2 linked regions of the Gemmata palustris genome follow. The protein of the gene in region 2 interacts with the protein of the main gene of each other region in a pairwise test. Links are inferred from orthologs where the notes say so. Each region holds a gene or a part of one and is shown on either strand. Other genes may lie near its edges.

The links.
Region 1: the proteins of nth (region 2) and aceE interact in binary tests that used the Escherichia coli proteins (3 or more experiments, as listed by UniProt). The link is inferred for Gemmata palustris from one-to-one orthologs.

Annotation. Positions count from the first base shown.
Region 1 is NZ_JAGKQQ010000001.1:3,259,345-3,269,313, reverse strand. Bases 4,630-7,987 are described here. They hold aceE (pyruvate dehydrogenase (acetyl-transferring), homodimeric type), read right to left. Parts: upstream 7,659-7,987; coding sequence 4,830-7,658; downstream 4,630-4,829. Other genes in these bases: J8F10_RS13240 (hypothetical protein), read left to right, coding at 7,799-7,987; J8F10_RS13250 (2-oxo acid dehydrogenase subunit E2), read right to left, coding at 4,630-4,699. Also shown: J8F10_RS13265 (hypothetical protein), read left to right, coding at 39-752; J8F10_RS13260 (hypothetical protein), read left to right, coding at 949-1,446; J8F10_RS38810 (hypothetical protein), read left to right, coding at 1,537-2,208; more of J8F10_RS13250, read right to left, coding at 3,062-4,629; more of J8F10_RS13240, read left to right, coding at 7,988-8,869; J8F10_RS13235 (STAS domain-containing protein), read left to right, coding at 9,315-9,680; J8F10_RS13230 (ATP-binding protein), read left to right, coding at 9,758-9,969. UniProt on the Escherichia coli protein: Component of the pyruvate dehydrogenase (PDH) complex, that catalyzes the overall conversion of pyruvate to acetyl-CoA and CO(2).
Region 2 is NZ_JAGKQQ010000001.1:7,002,460-7,011,916, reverse strand. The notes cover bases 4,439-7,284. They hold nth (endonuclease III), read right to left. Parts: upstream 6,314-7,284; coding sequence 5,564-6,313; downstream 4,439-5,563. Other genes in these bases: J8F10_RS29070 (enoyl-CoA hydratase/isomerase family protein), read right to left, coding at 6,315-7,154; pepT (peptidase T), read right to left, coding at 4,439-5,523. In the rest of the region: J8F10_RS29100 (DUF1559 family PulG-like putative transporter), read left to right, coding at 1-601; J8F10_RS40430 (3-oxoacyl-[acyl-carrier-protein] synthase III C-terminal domain-containing protein), read left to right, coding at 793-2,664; J8F10_RS29090 (DUF6999 family protein), read left to right, coding at 2,846-3,781; J8F10_RS29085 (hypothetical protein), read right to left, coding at 3,806-4,282; more of pepT, read right to left, coding at 4,285-4,438; J8F10_RS29065 (DUF1501 domain-containing protein), read right to left, coding at 7,312-8,706; J8F10_RS29060 (acyltransferase family protein), read right to left, coding at 8,810-9,457. UniProt on the Escherichia coli protein: DNA repair enzyme that has both DNA N-glycosylase activity and AP-lyase activity. The DNA N-glycosylase activity releases various damaged pyrimidines from DNA by cleaving the N-glycosidic bond, leaving an AP (apurinic/apyrimidinic) site.

The sequences.
Region 1 (9,969 bases), 3.7 Mb from region 2 along the record:
ATGGGTGTTCCGAATCGCACGTCCGGGCGGGAGAACAAATGGTACGCGCGCGCCCGCCGGTTCTCGGGATCGCGGTCCTGGCCGCTCTGTTCGCAGTTTCGCCGGCACGCGCGGACCAGGACCTCAGTCCCGTGTCGTACAAGGTCACGGTTCCCGGCGGGGAGTTCGTTTTCGTGATGCTCGCCCCCGCAGGTGAACGGGGAAACGGCTGGTTGAACGAGGCGCAGGCGGCCGAGGTCCGGGAGATCCGCCGCGTCTATGCGGTGAGCGGCCTCTATTACAACGACGGAACTGTTAAGCCGTTGTGGACGGTCGATTGGTACGCTCGCGAGGTCGCGGTGGCACGCGACGGGGTTCACATGGTTCGGTTCGGCCCGCGGCCAGAACTCGCTCCGGACCGCGCCGCCCCGCTCGGCCCGGAACTCGCCACGGAAGCCGTCAGCTTCTTCGCCCGGGGCCAACTCGTGCGCACGTACAGCATCGGAGAGTTGGTCGATCGCCCGGACCGGTTGCCGCGCTCGGCGTCACATTTTTACTGGCGCGGCGGGGACTCGTTCGATGACGCCCGGCTGGAGTACGCGCTCGTGACACACGACGGCAACAGGTTCGTGTTCGACGCTCGGACCGGGGCAATCACCTCCCAAACCCGCGCAACCCCTTCGGCGTGGTGGGCCGTTGGCGGGCTCGCAACGGTCGCGGCCGGCGTGGCGCTCGGACTCTGGTTGAGCCGCCGAAACCGCCGACCCGCTTAACTCAGGTGCGAAACCGCCGATGTGCTGAGCCACTGCCACGTGCGCTGGGTCGTGGACCTGGCTCTCGGCAAGGAATAGCGGGCGGGTAACGACGCGGTTCGACAATAGGGGCCGAGCAGGGCTGCCTTGTGTTCGAGGGCGGGGGACGATATGGCGCTCCCAAACGATTCATCCGTATCGCCGCACAGGGGTTGCTGTGCCCATCTCGCTGCCCACGCTCGACACATTAGACGCGCTCACCGTCGCCACGCCGTGTACCGTTCCGTGGGACGAAATGAGCGGCAGCGACCGGTCGCGGTTCTGCGGTCAGTGCCGCCGGCAGGTGTTCGACCTGTCGGCACTGACCACCGCGGAAGCAACGGACCTGCTCTCCGACCCGACCGGGGCGCCGTGTGTGCGGCTGTACCGGCGCCCGGACGGGCGGGTGCTGACCGCCGATTGTCCGGTCGGGCTGCGGACCCGGGTGTGGCGGCGGTTGCGGCGCCGGGCGGCGTGGGCCGCGTCCCTGTTCGCCGTACTGTTCGTGCCGGCGTGCCGGACGGCGACTCAAGGAGCCCTGGGCGGTGCTTACGATAACGGTCGCGTGTCCTTACCCGCTTCCTTGCAGGACGACGCGCCGGGCACCAAGGGGCGTCCGCCCGCGGCCCACACGGAGTCGGGCGGACCCGGGGTTGCGTCGGTCCCGGGGACGTGATTTCTTCTCCCCCGCAAGCCGACAGGAGTGAACCCCGGCTGTCATGAGGGTGCGGGTATCCACGCGCGGACGCACCTCGTGGGGCAACCGATGACCGAAGCGGAATGGCTGGCGTGCGAAGATCCCGAGCCGATGCTTGAGTTCCTCCGAGGCAAGGCGGGTGACCGGAAGTTGCGGTTGTTCGCGGTGGCGTGTTGCCGAAGGATCTGGCACCTGATCCTTCACAACTGGAGCAAGGAAGCCGTCGAAGTTGCCGAGATGAATGAAAACGGTTTGGTCGACTCGTGCGTTGTCGAGGGGCGTTCGGATCAGGCCGAGCGAGCGATTGGGCGAGTGGCGCTCCGTTCGGAAATCGAGGAGTACGCCGCAACCGCAGCGGCGTGGGCCGTGTCGTTTGATCCCGAGCGAAGGAGACAGGTCTTCCAACCCGCTGCGGTAGCGGTTGGGTCGATGGCGGACCCCGAGGATTGGACTACCGGACGAAATAAAGAGTTTGCCAGCCAGTGCGGGTTGTTAAGGTGCGCTTGGGGGCCGCTCCCGTTCCGCCCGGTGCCCTTCTCCCCGTCATGGCGCACGTCTACCGCGGTTGCGCTGGCGGCGCAGATGTACGAGTCGCGCGAGTTCGGCGCGATGCCGATTCTGGCCGACGCGCTCCAGGACGCGGGGTGCGATAACGCGGACGTGCTGAGCCACTGCCGCGACGCGGGCGCGCCGCATGTGCGGGGGTGCTGGGTCGTGGACCTGCTGTTGGGCAAGGAGTAGCGGGGCACGGGGGGCGCGGTGGTGGCTTTGTAGCCACGGATGGGGCGACCGCAGCTCGCCAGGGGTGAAACCCCTGGCGAGCTGCGCGTGGTCGGGGACCGGGTGGCGCCCAGTGTTGTTTGGGGCGCGGGTGCGCACGGGGTTCCCAGGGTGCGCCCGCGTTGCGGTCGACCCTGGACGGGGGAGTATGACCCCTTCGGGGTACCGGCATTGGTCGTGCGGGCGCGCGCCGCGTGTGGGCGCACCCGCCGCCCTTGCGGGCGGGGTTCACCGGGGCTCAAGGGTGGTTCGGGTTTCTACCCCGAAGGGGTTGCACATCCCAGCCCCCGGGTCGTGATGCGCACCCGGGGAAACACCCGCGGGGAAGAAACTGTTTGTATTTATTCGTTCACTAGTATACAATTTGCCAATGCGCGGACCGAGTGTCCGATGCTATTGTGCGCGCGGGACATGCACGGGTGCAGGTGCGAAATGTTGGCCGAATGCTCACCCGGAAGCGCAGAAATGTCAGCGATTGTTAGCCATCTGCGGGGGATGATTCGGCGCCCGATGTGTCAAAAGCCCGGGGATATCAGCAGTTGGTGTGTTGCTCGGCCGGCGCGATCGGCCCCGGCCCCGAAATGTTAGCAAATGTTAGTCCGGCGGCCCGTTGACCGAAACGGCAGGCCGGTTTCGGATTGTGCCCTCTCCCCTTGCGGGAGAGGGTGGTGAGGCTTTGCGAACCGGGTGAGGGGTGGTTCCTGTGTGTGGGAGCAACCCCTCACCCCGCCGCGAAGCGCGACGACCCTCTCCCGCAAGGGGAGAGGGCACAAACACGAATCCCCTGCGGGTCGACCGCGGCCCCCGGTGGTTCTCACGTCTCCATCAGGAGCCGGAGCGGGTCGCTGAAGAGCTGGGACAGGCGCACCGCGAACCGGCACCCGTCGGCCCCGTCGATGACGCGGTGGTCGTAGGTGAGCGAGAGCGGCATCACGAGCCGCGCGACGATCTGCCCGTCGCGCACGACCGGTTGCAGTGCGGACTTCGACAGGCCCAGGATCGCCACCTCGGGGTAGTTCACCAGCGGCGTGAACCCGGTGCCCCCGATGCCGCCCAGGTTCGTGATGGTGAACGTGCCCCCGCGCATCTCGTCGATCGTGAGCTTGTTCGTGCGGGCCTTCTCCGCGATGACGGACACTTCCGCGGCCAGGTCGCGGATGCTCTTCTTGTCCGCGTCGCGGATCACGGGCACCTTCAGCCCCGCGTCCGTGTCCACCGCGATGCCGATGTGGAAGTACTTCTTGAGGACCAGCTTGCCCGCGTTCATGTCGTAGCTGCTGTTGAACCGCGGGAACTCCTTCAGGGCCGCGATGCACGCCTTGATCGCGAGCACCGTCATCGTGATCTTCGGGCTACCTTTGGGGAGGGCGTCGACGATGCGCTTGCGCCCGGCTTCCAGGTCGGTGATGTCCGCGAGCTCGTGCTGCGTGACCATCGGCATGGTCCGCCAGCCGACGGTGAGGTTCTTCGCGATCGCCTGCCGGGTCACACCGATATCGGTCACCTCGACCGGCCCGAACTTCGCGAAGTCCGGCAGCGGCGGGAGCGCGAACGCATTCACGATGATCCCGCTCGCGGGCGCGGCCGGCCCGCCGCCGGTGCCCTTCACGCGCTGGCGCTCGGTGCGGACGAAGCCCTTGAGGTCGTCGAGCGTCACGCGGCCCTCGCGCCCGCTGCCCTTCAGCTCGCCGAGTGCGACGCCGAGTTCGCGTGCGAGTTTGCGCGTCGCGGGTCCGGCGGGGACGACCGTCTTGGTGCCGCTCGCGCTGCCGTTGTTCGATGCGGGCTGCGCTTGTGGGGAGGGCGCGGCCGACGTCGGTGCGGCTTGTTGGGCCGGTGCGGGCGTCGAAGCCTTCGGCTCGGTCGGTGCGGCGCCCGCGGTCTTGAGGGTGACGAGCTTGCCCCCGACGGCGACCTTGTCTCCGGGCTTGACGTGGACCGCTTCGACGGTGCCGTCGGCCTCGGCGGTGACCTCCATCGAGGCCTTGTCGGTGCTCACCTCGACCAGCGCCTGGCCCGACTTGACCGCGTCGCCCGCCTTCACGAACACCGCCGTGACCGTACCGCCCTCAATACCCTCGCCCGGGTTCGCGAGCACGACGTCGATCGATGCGGCGTCGGCGCGAGGCGCTTCGGCCTTCGGTTGCGGCGCGGGCGCGGCCGGGGCTTCTGCCTTCGGCTGGGGTGGGCTCTTCGGTGCGGGCGCCTCGCTCGGCTTCGCCCCGCCGGATACGCGGACGAGTTTGCCTCCGACGGCGACCTTGTCTCCGGGTTTGACGTGGACCGCTTCGACGGTGCCGTCGGCCTCGGCGGTGACCTCCATCGAGGCCTTGTCGGTGCTCACCTCGACCAGCGCCTGGCCCGACTTGACCGCGTCGCCCGCCTTCACGAACACCGCCGTGACCGTACCGCCCTCAATACCCTCGCCCGGGTTCGCAAGCACGATGTCCATTAGGCCCCCTACGGACCGCGCGCACGCGACCCGCCACTGTGGTGTCAACTTGTCCGAACGGTCACGCGGTGCGAGCCGGGGGCGCGAGGTCGCGCGCCTTCGATTGTCACTGTCCGACGGCGCGCCCCGGTCAGATGGTCCACGGGTGCGCGGCGTCCGGGTCGATGCCCAGGTCCGCGACCGCCTTCTTCACCGTGCCGGGGTCGAGTTGCCCCTGCTCGAAGAGCGCGTACAGCGCGGCGACCACCACGTTCTCGGCGTCCACCTCGAAGAAGCGCCGCAGCGCCTTGCGCGTTTCCGAGCGGCCGAACCCGTCGGTGCCCAGCGCGAGCAGCCGGCCGTTCAGGTACGGGGCGACCGTTTCCGGCAGCGCCCGCATGTAGTCGCTCGTCGCGACGATCGGCCCCTTCGTGGCGCCGAGCACCTGGGAAACGAACGGCACCTTCTTGGGCGCGTCCGGGTGCAGGCGGTTGTGGCGCTCGCACTCGATGGCGTCCTTGCGGAGCATCTGGTAGCTGGTCGCGCTGTAGACCGTGCTGGCGATGTTGTACTTGTCCGCGAGGATCTGCTGTGCCCGGAGCGCCTCGTTCAGGATGACGCCGCTGCCGAGGAGCTGCACCTCGAGTTTCGCGCCGGCGGGTTTCGCGCTCTTTACGGGGTACAGCCCGCGGATGATGCCCTCGCGCACGTGCTCGCCGGGCATCGCGGGCATGTCGTAGGCTTCGTTGTAAACGGTGAGGTAGTAGAAGCACTCCTCGCCGCGCACGTACATCGCGTTGATGCCCTCTTCGATGACGACCGCGAGCTCGTAGGCATAGGCCGGGTCGTAGGTGCGGCACGTCGGGATGGTCATGGCCATCAGGTGGCTGTGCCCGTCCTCGTGCTGGAGCCCCTCGCCGTTGATCGTGGTGCGCCCGGCGGTGGCGCCCATCAGGAACCCGCGGGTGCGGGCGTCGGCCGCGGCCCACGCGAGGTCGCCGATGCGCTGGAACCCGAACATCGAGTAATAGATGTAGAACGGGATCGTGTTCACGCCGTGCGTGCTGTACGCGGTGCCGGCGGCGATGAAGCTCGCCATGCTCCCGGCCTCGTTGATCCCCTCTTGCAGGATCTGGCCGGTCTTCGACTCGCGGTATTCCGAGAGCGACCCCTTATCGACGGGCGTGTACGTCTGCCCGACGCTGGAGTACATGCCGAACGCCTTGTACATCGGCGGCATCCCGAACGTCTGCCCCTCGTCCGGCACGATGGGGACGATCAGGTGCTTGATGTGCGGGTCGCGGCACAGTTGGGTCATCAGGTTGACCCACGCGAACGTGGTCGAGGCGGTCTTCCCCTCGACCGTGGCCCCGTACAGGCGCTCGAAGCTCTTGCGCTCCGGCGGCTGGCACGGCACGAACTCGTTGTTGCGGAACGGCTGTGGGCCGCCGAGGGCGTCGCGCCGGGCCTTCAGGTACTTCGCTTCGGGGCTGTCCGCGGGCGGGCGGTAGAAGGGGATCGTTTCGAGTTGCTCGTCGGACAGGGCCGGGAGCTCGAACCGCTCGCGGAACTGGCGGAGCGCGGCGAGCGTCTGGCGCTTCGACTTCTCCTCCGGCTTCATGTCGGGCACGGCTTCGATCTGGACCGCGAGTTTCTTCAACTGGTGGGTGGTGAACTTGCCTTGCCCGCCGTCGCCGGGGATGCCGTAACCCTTCACGGTCTTCACGAGAATGACGGTCGGCTGGGCCTTGTGCTCGGTCGCGGTCTTGTACGCCGCGTACACCTTGAGCGGGTCGTGCCCGCCGCGCTTGAGGGCCGCGACCTGGCGGTTCGAGAGGTGCTCGACGAGCGCCTTGAGTTCGGGCGTGTTGAAGAACACGTCGCGGATGTACGCCCCGCGACGGTCGGCGTCCTCTTCCTCGCTGATGAGCTTCTTAGAGTTGATCTCTTCGGTGGTGCGCATGTCGCGCCCGACGTAGTCGCAGTACTCGCCGTCAACAACTTCCATCATGCGCCGGGCGAGCGCACCGGTGTGGTCGTTCTTGAGCAACTCGTCCCAGTCGGTCCCCCACACCACCTTGATGACGTTCCACCCGGCGCCGCGGAAGATGCCCTCGAGTTCCTGAATGATCTTCCCGTTCCCGCGCACCGGGCCGTCGAGCCGCTGCAGGTTACAGTTGATGACCCAGGTGAGGTTGCCGAGCTTCTCGCGCCCGGCGAGGCTGATCGCGCCGAGCGATTCGGGCTCGTCGCACTCGCCGTCGCCGAGGAACGCCCACACGCGGGCGCGGTCCGTCTTCGCGAGCTCGCGGTCCCGCAGGTACCGATTGTACCGGGCGTGGTAGATGGACATGATCGGGCCGAGGCCCATGCTGACGGTCGGGTACTGCCAGAAGTCCGGCATGAGCCACGGGTGCGGGTAGCTCGACACCCCGCCGCCGGGCTTCAGTTCCTGGCGGAAGTTGTCCAGCTTCTTTTCTTCCAGCCGCCCTTCGACGTAAGCCCGCGCGTACATGCCGGGGCTCGCGTGGCCCTGGAAGAACACAACATCGCCGGGGTGGTCGGCCGAGCGGCCGTGGAAGAAGTGGTTGAAGCCGATTTCGTAAAGCGTGGCGGCACTGGCAAAGGTGGAGATGTGGCCGCCGACGTTGGTGTTCTTGTTCGCTTTGAGCACCATCGCCATCGCGTTCCAGCGGATGGCACTTTTGAGCTTCCGCTCGAGAACCCGGTCGCCGGGGAAGGCCGCCTGGTCTTCGACGGGGATCGTGTTGACGTAGGGCGTCGTGATCCCGCCGGGCATTTTAGCGCCGGCCCGGTCGGTGACCGCGATGAGCGTTTCGAGGAGGTACTTGGCCCGCTCCGGCCCGCCGTGTTTAAGCACGGCCTCCATTGCATCGAGCCACTCGGTGGTTTCCTGCGGGTCGATGTCTTCGGGAAGTCGGGCGCTATTCAGAGCCAACACGTCCGGGGTGACGAGCATCGGCGAAATCCTCGTGTAGCGAGCAAGAATCGAGGCGGGGCGGACCGCGGGTGGCTCGGCTCGTGGTGCAAGGTTAGGATAGGCGGGGGCTTCCGGGTCGTCTATACGACCGGGGCGCCCCTCCCGAACCGAGGACCGCGATGCGAATACTAACCATTATATGCGTCTTGGTGGGCGCGCTGTCACTACTGCCCGCGGCCGACCCGCCGAAACCCGCGCTCGCACCGACGCCGGTCACCTGGAACAAGTCCGGCAAGGTGCTCGGCGAGGTCTGCGTGGGGCTGTCGGAACAGTCCAAAATCCCGATCTCGGTCGCGCCCGCGGCGCTCAAAACGCAGTGCCCGGTGGCGTTCGACCGCGTACCGTTCTGGGAGGCGCTCCAGGCGAGCGCCGACAAGACGCGCACGCGGATCGCGCTCTCCGAGGGCGGGCAAAAGGTCGAGCTCGTCCCGCGCGGCGCTTCGCAGGAGATCGCCGCCACGAACGGGGCGTTCCGCGTGGTCGTGCAGCAGGTCGTGGGGCGCACGCTGCTCGAACTGGGCGCGACCTTTCACGACGTAGGACTGCTCGTTCACTGGGAGCCGCGCGTCCGCGTGTACCGCATCGATACGGCGCCGCGCATTACCAAAATCACGGACCCGACCGGGGGGCGCGTCACCGCCGAGGACGGGAGCGCGAAGACGCTACCTACCAACTCCACGAGCGAAATGAAAGTGCGCCTTAACGGGCTCACGCGCAAGAGCGAGCAGCTCACCGCGCTGGACGGCGAATTCACGGTGACGGCCGCCGACCGGTTGCTCGCGTTCGCGTTCGACGTACCGGACGGGAAACTGCCGGACGCCAAGAAACAGGGCGACGTGACCGCGGCGCTCAAGCGGGTCCAGAAGATTAAAGATTCGTGGGAGATCGTGGTGGAGGTGAACTACCCTGCCGGGCAACCGGTGTTCCAGAGCTTCGAGGGCGATTGGTGGTTGCGCGACAACCGGTTGCTCCTGCGGGCGCCGGACGGCAAAACGGTGACGATCGACGACTACGAGATCCCGGAGCGGGAGCGCGCGACGCCGCTCGTCGTCACCCACCGCTACAAGGAGGACCCGAAGAACGGCTTCAGCGCGCCCACCACCAAGGGCTGGAAGCTCGTGTACGAGACCCCGGCGCCGCTCGTCGAGTTCAAGGTGCCGTTCAAGCTGAAGGGCATCCCGCTACCGTGAGGCCCGGCGCGGGAGGGTTCCGCCGGTGCCGCGCGGAGCGGTCGTTCCGGTTCCGCCGGCGCCGGGCGGCAGAACTGCGCGTAATGTGAGCGCACCGGAGCGATACGGGTGTTACTCTCGCTAGTAAACAGTAACGCCGGAACTCGCGAAACCACCCGGCCGGCCTTATTCGCCCGCGACCCATGACAAGCCTTCCGCTCGCACTCACGAACGCCGGGACCGCGGGCGCCTGCTGCCGGAACGGGCGCCCCAGTGTGAGCGCCGCGGAACAAGAGGCGGTGCGGCCCCGCCGGGGCGGGCTCGATCGAACGCTGGTCCGTTAAAATCACCCGCGCTACTTGACAGAACGTCCCCGAACCAGAATGATTTCCTTTACTCCGTGTGGTTGGCGCGCGCCGCTGCGTGTGGCTGGCTCTCGCTTTCCTTCTCGCTGAGGATGTGTCTCATGGCGTCCCAACCGCCCCGCCGTCGCCGGCTCGAAGTCGAAGACATCGGGGACATCGCGGTCGTCAACTTCGTCGACAAGAAGATCCTGGACGAGCAGAACATCCAGATGATCGGCGACGACCTGTTCCGCCTGGTCGACGAGCTCGGCCGCCGGAAGGTGCTGCTCAACTTCGGCAACGTCGAGTTCATGTCCAGCGCCGCCCTCGGCAAGCTGATCACGCTGCACCGCAAGCTCCAGGCCGTTCAGGGCAAGCTGGTGCTGTGCAAGATCGCCAAGGACATCCTCGACGTCTTCAAGATCACCAAGCTGGACAAGATCCTCACCATCTTCCCGGACGAACAGGCCGGGCTGCAGGGGTTCTGACCGCCCGCCCACTCGCGCGCGGGGGCGCCGCCGTCCGCCCCCGTGCTCCATTTCGCCGGTTCCCGCGACTTCCAAGCATGAGCGCCACCCGCACCGTTACCGAACTGACGATACCCAGTGACCTGGGCGAGTCGCGCCGCGTAATGGAACTGATCGAGGACGCGCTGCACGCCCGGGGGTACACGGAGCACGACATCTTCGCGATCAAGCTCGCGCTCGAAGAGGCCCTCGTCAACGCGATCAAGCACGGCAACCAGATGGACCTCGACAAGCGGGTGTTCATCGTCTA
Region 2 (9,457 bases):
GCACAACTACGTGCTGAACGCCGGGAACACGAGCCTCTACCAGTCACAGATCCCGATCGGGTGTACCGGCGGGTCGGTCACCAGCACCACGTGTACGAGCTTCGGCGGCGCCCCGTTCGGGTGGTACGAAGACCCCGCGACCCTGGCCGCGGGCGGCGACTCCTCGCCCGTGGATTACGGCGCCGGCAACGCGGCCTTCGGGCGCTGCGGGCGCCCGCGGAAGATCGCCGAGATCAGCGACGGCACGAGCAACACGCTCATGGCGTCGGAAATCTGCCAGGGGCAGGGCGGGGGCGACTACCGCGGGTTCTCGTGGTGGGGCGGGGCCGCCGGGTTCACCGCGTACAGCCAGCCGAACAGCACCGACCCCGACGTGCTGACCGGGGCCGGGTGCAACAGCACGCCCCCCAACGCCCCCTGCACAGACGTTTCCACGGCCTCGCGCCCGCGCATGCAGGTGGCCCGCAGCCGGCACACCAACGGCGTTACCGTGGGCATGTGTGACGGGAGCGTCCGGTTCGTGCCGAACGCGATCAGCCTGGTGACGTGGCGCGCCCTGAGCACCTCTCAAGGTGGTGAAGTTCTTGGTAACGACGGGTGACCCGATCGCCTGCCGCCCCGGGGCGCGCGAGCACGCCTCGCGCGCCCGTTGATTGCTCCGGCGCGTTCGGTTAGCACGGTCATTTCCGCGACGCACCCGGCGAGTTTCCGCGCCCGGGGCGTCTTCTAGTAGTGCGGCGAAATCGCCCGCGACGGGCGCGGCGAGCGCCCGCCTCTCACAAGGGCGCACCGGTGCAACGCCGCTGTTTCATCACGTCGGTCGGGCAGTTCTTCCCCGGCGAACCGGTCACGAACGAACAGATGGAAGCGCGCCTGGGGCAGATCGGTCCCAGACCCTCGGGCCTGCGCGAGCGCGTGCTGCGCCAGAATAAGATCGAGCAGCGCTACTACGCACTCGATAACAATCAGCACACCACACACACCAACGCGCAAATGGCCGCCCGCGCCGTGCGCGACGCAATCGGTCGTAGTACGCTCGACCTGAAGGCCGTGCGGCTGCTCGTCGCGGCGACTTCGCAGGGCGATTTACCGCTGCCCGGGTTCGCGAGCATGGTTCATGGCGAACTCGACATGCCGCCGTGCGAGATCGCCACGATCCACGGCATCTGCGCGAGCAGCGTCGTCGCGCTGCGGCACGCCGCGCTCGCGGTCGGGTCGGGCGAAGTCCCCAACGCGGTGTGCGTCGCGAGCGAGTTCGCCAGCCGGCTCCTGAAAGCCTCGCGCTTCCAGGCACAGGGGTACGGCGAGGGCAAGCGACTACCATTTGAAACGGAGTTCTTGCGGTGGATGCTCTCGGACGGCGCGGGCGCACTCCTGCTGGCGAATGAACCCGCACCCGCTGGCCTGTCGCTCGAAATCGAAACGGTCGCGCTGAAGTCCTACGCGAGCCAGTTCCCGCCGTGCATGTTCGTCGGCACCCGCGCCGAGGTACTCGCCGCGCAGCAAGTCGGCTGGCTGGATCACCCGGATTACGAGACCGCGTCCCGCGCAGGTGCGATCAACCTGCACCAGAGCACGGAACTGCTGACCGATGTCGTGCGGTTGTGCGTGAACGGCGTGTTTGAATTGATCGAGGAAGGAAAACTCGACCCGAAGGGCATCGACTGGTGGGTGACGCACTACTCGTCACACCTGTTCCGCGAACAGGCGAACGAACTGTTTGTTCGTGGCGGATTGACGATCGACCCGGACCGCGTGTTCACGAACCTCTACACGAGCGGCAACGTCGGCTCCGCATCATTCCCGCTGATGCTCGGCGACCTCTTCCGCAGCGGGAAACTCAAGCCCGACCAGCGCATCGTGTGCATCGTGCCCGAGAGCGGCCGGTTCATGTTCGGCTATGTGATCGTCCGCGTCGTCGGGAATGACTCACCCGGTGCGCGTCCGACCGCGGTTGCCCCCAGCGTTTCCGCGCCGCCCGACATCAAAACCAGCGGGTCGCCCCTCGAAGAGTCACTGGTGCGGCAACTCGCGGGGGTGTGGACCGCGTTCGAGACGCGCCTGAACCGCGTGCCTATCGTGGCGAAGATGTTTGATGGGCGCATGACGCTTCAGGATTACCGCGATTTACTGTTCAACTTGCGGCAGCAGGTGATCGACGGGTCGCGGTGGATCTCGCGGGCCGCGTCGAACGTGACGCGCGAGCACTTCCCGATCCGGTCCGCGTTCATCGGGCACTCGCGCGACGAGCACCGCGACTTCGAGATGATCGAGCGCGACTACGCATCGGTGGGCGGGAACGTGGAGGAGATTCGCGCGGGCCAGAAGAACATCGGCAGCACGGCGCTCTCGGAATACATCCTGAGCCGCGCGAGCCGCGAGAACCCGTTCGATCTGATCGGCGCGATGTTTATCATTGAGGGCTTGGGGCGCCGGGTGGCCGCGCGCTGGGCCGAACTGATCCGCACCCAATTGAAACTGGACCCGCGCCAGGTATCGTTCCTCGCGTACCACTCTGCGAGCGACGACGTCCACTTCGAGCGCCTCGACGCCGCGGTGCAGTCCGGCATCCTGACCGATAAGCTGGTCGACGAGATCGTGACGGCCGCCAAGGTGGTGGCCCGGCTGTACGTCCTGCAACTCGAAGAGATCGGGAACGTCTAACGATGCCGCGGTTTCGTAGGGTGGGACAAGGCTTTGCGCAGGCCCACCACCTCCCTGGGTATCGTGAGCGCGAAGCGAAGCGCTCCCGAGCCCGGACCACCTGGCTGCCGGAGCCCCGATGGTGGGCCTGCGCAAAGCCTTGTCCCACCCTACGAATAGAGCCGCGAACAGGACTCACGCGATGCCGCCCACCGACGCGACGCAGAAGCTCCAGAGCATCAAGCACAACCCGCTCGACCCGAACCCGTGGCTCGCGCTCTACGTGGACACGAGCGTGCCGCTTCATGCGGTCGCGAAGGCGAACTTCCTGGTGGACGTGGCCTCGACGTCGCGCCAGTGGTTCCTGCCGATGATTCGGCCGTTTTGTCGGCTCACGATTTGCGGGTTCAAGGTGCTGAAAACGGTGATGCCGCGGTTCCTCACATCGTCGTGGTTGTTGCACCACTCGATTTATTGGGGCCTGAAGTGGTTCGTATCGCCCTACGCGAACTACCTCATCATGCGCCACTTCCACATCGGCACGGAGCTGCTCCAGTTCATCGCGAAGAACGCGAAGGGCGTGAACATGGAGTTCGTGGGCCTGCGCCCGGAGAAGCTACACGACCTGACCGAGAACGTGTTCCTGCAACACGACCTGAACATCTTTAACTTCATCATCGAGATCAACCGGCAGCTCAACGAACAGGGGTTGGAGCTTCAACCGAAGGGTGAACTCGACTTCAGTTGCATCACCGACGGCGAGTTCCCGATCGAGGACATGCCGCACGGCTGGTTCAACTTAATCGACCTCGAATCGGCGATCGAAATGTACACGCCGATGTACCAACTGCTCCTGACCGACAGCGACTTCTGGCGCGCGTGCAACTCGCTCCAACTGGACGAAACCATCGCGCTCTACGCGACCACGCTCCTGAACGACCACCGGTACTTGGGGTTGGTGAACAACAAGCACCCGATCGTTCCGAGTTCGACGCTCGGTGCCGCGCACCGCCTCATGCTGCACGGCCTGGCGGCGGAGTTCCTGCACGCCTTTCTGGTCCGCCAGAAGCGCACACGCGAGAACAAGGCCGACGCCGTGAAGCAGGACCGCCCCCTACAGGGACCAATATCCTCCTGAAGAATTTGTGCGCACCTCGGGCACTCATCTCGACATCAGCGCCCACCAGTTGATAAGGCTCGCACAGAGGCCGAGGACGATGAACACTTTCATCGGCTCCGGCACCTCTTCCCAGGTTCGTGCCTCTCCCCGCCCGTACCTCTGCCGCTGGGTCGCAAAATCGTATGGAAATAGGAGGTTGCCGGTTCCCACGGCAGTAGCGAACGGGAAAAAAATCGCGGACAAATAACCGACCTCGTTACCCCGAAGCGCTTCGCGCCAGAACCAAAACACCCCAAAAGCACCGATCCCAAACAAAAACAGCCCGATCAGTCGCTGCCCGAGTCGGGATTCGACGAACGCATTTCTTGGCGATTCGGGTTCTTTAGAGACGCGCGGCGCTTGAAAGAGTTCTTCCGCGCGCCGCACGGTAAACAGAAACTGTCTCACCATCAGAACAGAAAACGTAACGAGAAGAATCAGAAATGCGCCCACGATCAGAGCGACTTTGATATCTCCCATGACTACTTCCCTGCCCAAACTTGGCACAGTTCCAGCACAACCTTCACCGCGGATTCCATCTCTTCCAAACAGGTCCATTCGAGCGGGGAGTGCGGGTTGTGTTCGCCGGTCGAGATGTTGGGCGTCGGTAGCCCCTTCTCTGTGAGTTGCGAGCCATCGGTGCCGCCGCGGATAATCTTGAACTTCGGCTCCAGACCCGCGCGCCGGGTCGCTTCTTCCGCGAACTTCACCGCGTTCGGCATCTTCGCGATCCCGTCGCGCATGTTGCGGTACTGCTTCCGCGTCTCGACCTGCACTTTCGCTTGCGGGTACTCGCGCTCGACTTGGCGCGCGATCTCGCGCAGGAGGTCCGCTTGTACCGCGAGCTGCGCGGTATCGAAGTCGCGGAGCAGGAAGCCGATTTTGACCTGACCGGTCCCGCCCTCGGTCGTCAGCGGGTGCAGGAACCCATCACGCCCGTCGGTCGTTTCGGGACTCATCGTGCGCTGGGGAAGGTGGTCGATGAACATTGCGGCGAGTCGCACCGCATTCACCATCCGCCCCTTCCCGATGGACGGGTGAATGTTGATGCCGGTGACGGTGACCGTTGCGGCGTCGGCGGAGAACGTTTCGTCCTCGATCTCGCCCGACGCCATTCCGTCGAGCGTGTACGCGACCACCGCCCCAATCTGCGCCGGTTCCAGGTGCTTCACGCCGAAACCGATCTCTTCATCGCACGTGAAGACGATTCGGACCGGGCCGTGCGGGATCTGGGGATTCGCCAACAGAGTGCGGGCGGCTTCCATGATGACCGCAACTCCGGCCTTGTCATCGGCCCCGAGCAGGGTCGTGCCGTCCGTCGTGATGATCGTCTTCCCGATCAGGCCGTTCAGTTCCGGGTTCTCGGTAACGCGGATCACTTTCGTGGGGTCTTTCGGCAACGTGATGTCGCCACCGCGGTACCCGCGAATCACTTGCGGGTCCACGTCCTTGCCCGAGTTTTCGGGGTTGGTGTCGACATGCGCGTTGAACGCGATGGTGGGCGCACCCGGCACGTTACCCGGCACGGTCGCGAACACGAGGCCGTGTTCGTTCTGGACCGCGTCCGTGATCCCGAGCGCGAGCAGTTCGTCGCGGAGCATCGCGCCGAGCACGAGTTGTCCGGGCGAACTCGGATAAGTGGTGGATTTCTCGTCCGCTTTGGTGTCGATGCGAACGTACCGCAGGAACCGTTCGAGTAGCGTGTGCGTGTCAATGGCCATAAGAGTTTCACCGCAGAGAACGCAGAGAAGAACAGAGGCTTTATTTACTCGCTGACTTTCTCGGTGCCCTCTGCGTTCTCTGCGGTGAATCGGTTTTCGTGCTCTTCTTCCGCTTGCGCTTCGCCGCGAGGCCCTTCACGCCGATCTTCGGGCACAGGTCCGCGATCACACACTTTTCGCACCGCGGCTTGCGCGACAAGCACACCTTGCGGCCGTGCATGATGAGCCGGCCGCTGAAGTGCAGCCATTCTGATTGCGGCACGATCTCGGCCAGCGCGAGTTCGACCTTCACCGGATCGCGGTGGCGCGTCAGCCCGAGCCGGCGCGAGAGCCGCCCGACGTGCGTGTCCACGGTGACGCCGGGCGTCTCGAATGCGTGCCCGAGGATCACGTTCGCGGTCTTGCGACCGACCCCGGGGAGTGTCACGAGGTCATCGAGCGTGGTTGGAACTTCGCCGCCGAAGCGCACTACCATCTCCACGCAGCACGCGCGGATATTCTTGGCTTTGTTTTTGTAAAACCCCGACGGCTTGACGAGTTGCTCCAACTCCTTGATATCGCATTCCGCGAGTTCTCTCGCCGTCGGGAACCGCGCGAAGAGCGCAGGCGTGAGCAGGTTCACGCGCTTGTCGGTGCATTGCGCCGAGAGAATGACTGCAATAAGTAACTGGAACGGGTTCGCGTAGTTTAGCCCCTCGAACTCCGGGTACAGCGGGGCGAGCCGGTCGTTGATCGGCACGACACGATCGCGCGCGGGCGGGAGCTTCGACTCAGAAGTGAGGTCGTCCATGTTACGCGGCCCGCCGAACAGAAGTCGCGGGTTCTCCTGCCGTCGCTACGGATACGGGCTCAGATGCGGTTCGGGCGCGAGCCTGTTCCGCTTCGAGCGGCGTAATAAATCCTCGCGCGAGCAGCGCATCAGTGTCGAGCGAGACGCTAGTCGGAGCGCCCGCGGTAAACGATCCCAGGGCCGCGAACGCGCGGCGCTCTTGTGCGAAGCCGGTTTCGTCCGAGCTGCGTTCCGGCACGCGCGGGGTACATTCGAGTTCATCAAGGAACGTGCGCAGATCGATCTTCGCGCGCCGGGCACAAAACGCCCGGTCCACCAAACCGCGGTCGCGTGCTTCGCGGCCCGAAAGTGTGCGCCCTGATGTAATGAACGGTTCCGCGCGGCGCCCCAACAACGTCCGCAGCCGATGACTTCCGCCGAAGCACGTGAAGCGCCCCGGGAAGCCGAGGTGCGTTGTCGGTGTGGCGACACACAGGCGGTAATCGCACGCGAGCGCCAGCTCGAAGCCGGCCCCGAGGCACGGACCCTCAATGAACGCGACCGTCGTAAACGGCAGCGCGCTCAGGCGCGCGAACGTGCGCTGCCCGCGCCACGCGAACCCGGCGCGATCTGTTACGCGCTCGGAATCGGGATGAAGTCCGGCGCAGAAGCCGAACGGCTTCGCGGACCGGACTACCAGCGTGTTGATGAAGACGTTCGTTTCGATTCCCGCAAGTGCGGAATCGAGTTCGCTCAGGCGCGCTCCGTCGAGCGCGTTCACCGGATCGCCGGGAAAACCGAGCCAGAGTGTCGCGACGCCGTACTCGGCCGTTACGCGAATGTGTGGGGACTCGAACAACATGCCGGGAATGTTCGCGGGTCGAAGGCGAGAAATCAACCCGAACTGCGCCTACATGAGTTCCACGTTCCACGTTCCAGCCGTTCCAAGTTGAAAGCGAAAGGCCGTTGATGGGCCTTCAACGTGGAACTTGGAACGGCTGGAACGTGGAACGATTGTGTCAGCACAATTCGTCAATCGGCTTGCCGCTGGGCAACACGGAGATGGGGCGCCCGTTGTTCAGGTACTGGGCTTCGGTATCGACGCCGAGGTGCCGGTAAATCGTCGCGAGCACATCCTGGGGCGATTTCGGGTTCGCCTTGGGGAAGGCGCCGTTACTGTCGGACGCACCCACTACGCGCCCGCCCCGAACCGGCCCCCCCGCAAACGCCGCGCTGAATACACTCGGGTAGTGGTCGCGCCCCGCCTGCGCGTTCACCTTCGGCGTGCGGCCGAACTCGCCCCACGCCACGACCAGCGTCGTTTCGAGCAGCCCGCGCGTTTCGAGGTCTTCGATGAGCGCGCTGAACGCACGGTCCCAGCGCGGCAGGAACCCGAGCTTCAGCGACTCGAAGCCCTTTACGTGCGTGTCCCACCAGCGCACGTCCACGGTCACGATCCGCACCCCGGCTTCGACCAGCCGCCGCGCGAGGAGCATCCGCTGTGCCCAGTTCGGCGCGCCGCACCGATCGGCGGCCTTCGGGTCGAACGCGGGCATGTGGCCGTAGCGCTCGCGGACCTTCGCCGGCTCCTTGTCCAGATCGAATGCGTCGCGTGCCGCGGGCGAAGTGAGGATGTCCCACGCCCGCATCTGGAACTTGTCCGCCGCATCGACTTGGCCGCTCTTGTCGGCGTCGCGTCGGAGCGTGTCGAACCGCTTCAGCAGGCCCTTCCGGTCGTCCACTTGGTCGTAAGTGATGCCCTGTGCGAGCTTAAAGTTGGGGAGCTTGAACGGCCCCGGCTGCGCGGGGTCCGCGCCCGTCTCGAACGGCTTGTGTGCGGTGCCCAGGTACGCGGAGCCGGCGCCGGGGAGCAGCCGCGGGATCATCACGTAGGGCGGCATGGATGTCGAGAGGTGGCCGAGTTGCTTCGAGACGACGGACCCGATGGACGGGTGAACGTTCTCGTCCGGGTTCGGCCCCGGGTTGTAGCCCGTGAAGCAGATTTGGTCGCCGGTACTGTGACCCGCGTCGTGGTGGTGCAGGCTGCGGACGATGGACCACTTGTCCATGATCTTCGCGGACATCGGCAGCAGGTCCGAGAGCCGCACACCGGGAACGTTCGTGTCGATCACCCCGAACTCGCCCCGCACCTCGGCCGGCGCATCGGGCTTCGGGTCCCACATGTCGTGGTGACTCGGCCCGCCGCGCATCCACAACAGGATGACGTTGTTGATCTTGCTGAGCGAACTACCCCCGGCCTGGCGGCCGGGGTTCGCCTCTTCCGCGCGCGCCTCGGCACGAAACAATCCGTCGAGCGCGAGGGCGCCGAGCGCGCCGGCCTTCACGAACGCGCGGCGATCGGGCCGGCGCAGCGACCGGCGGAACTCTTCGCAACCGATTGGATTGGCCGGCATGAGGCTGTCCCGAGCTGACGGGCCGAGGGATGGTAGGTGTGCGCCAATTTCGGCACATTCACCCTATCATCGGAACGCGGCCGACGCCAGCGCGTTCCCGACCTCACAGTTTCAAGAACAGTTTGTTCTTCTCCAGGCTGCGCATGAGGGCGTAGCAGATCGTGAGCGCCAGAGCGCACATCACAAAGATATACTCAAGCGGCGCGTCCTTCGGTACGAACGGCTTAACCGCTTCGTACACGGGGTCGTGAATGATGTACGCGGCGAGCGCGTTCGATCCGAGCGTGCGGAACACACCGATTCGCATCGAGCCAATATCACACGCCAACACGAACACGGCCAGCACAATGAGTGCGACCCCGGCCCCGAACAGCGTGTAGGTCAAGCTCCCGGACCGCTGACTCATCGTGAACAGGTCGTTCGTCGGGGGCTTCACGTTAACGAAAACGAGCGGCGGCGGGGCCGCCGAAACCGCAGCATTGAAGTGCCCTTCGTCCATATCTGAGGGCGCGAGGTGAACGCAAGACAGACCGTAAGCAAGAGCCGCGATGATTGCCCCGATGAACGCGAACCGAATACAGAGCCGTTCGCGGTTCGGGGTAGATTGATAGAGGTCGCACGCGAGCGAACCGATTAACAGCGGCACCGCCCACGTGAGGAACCCGAGCGGCCCGCCGTCCACGCCGTTCGGCGGAGTGTTAGTCCAGCGGTAGTTGAACCAGTACGACAGCGCGACGTGCAGTACCCCCGA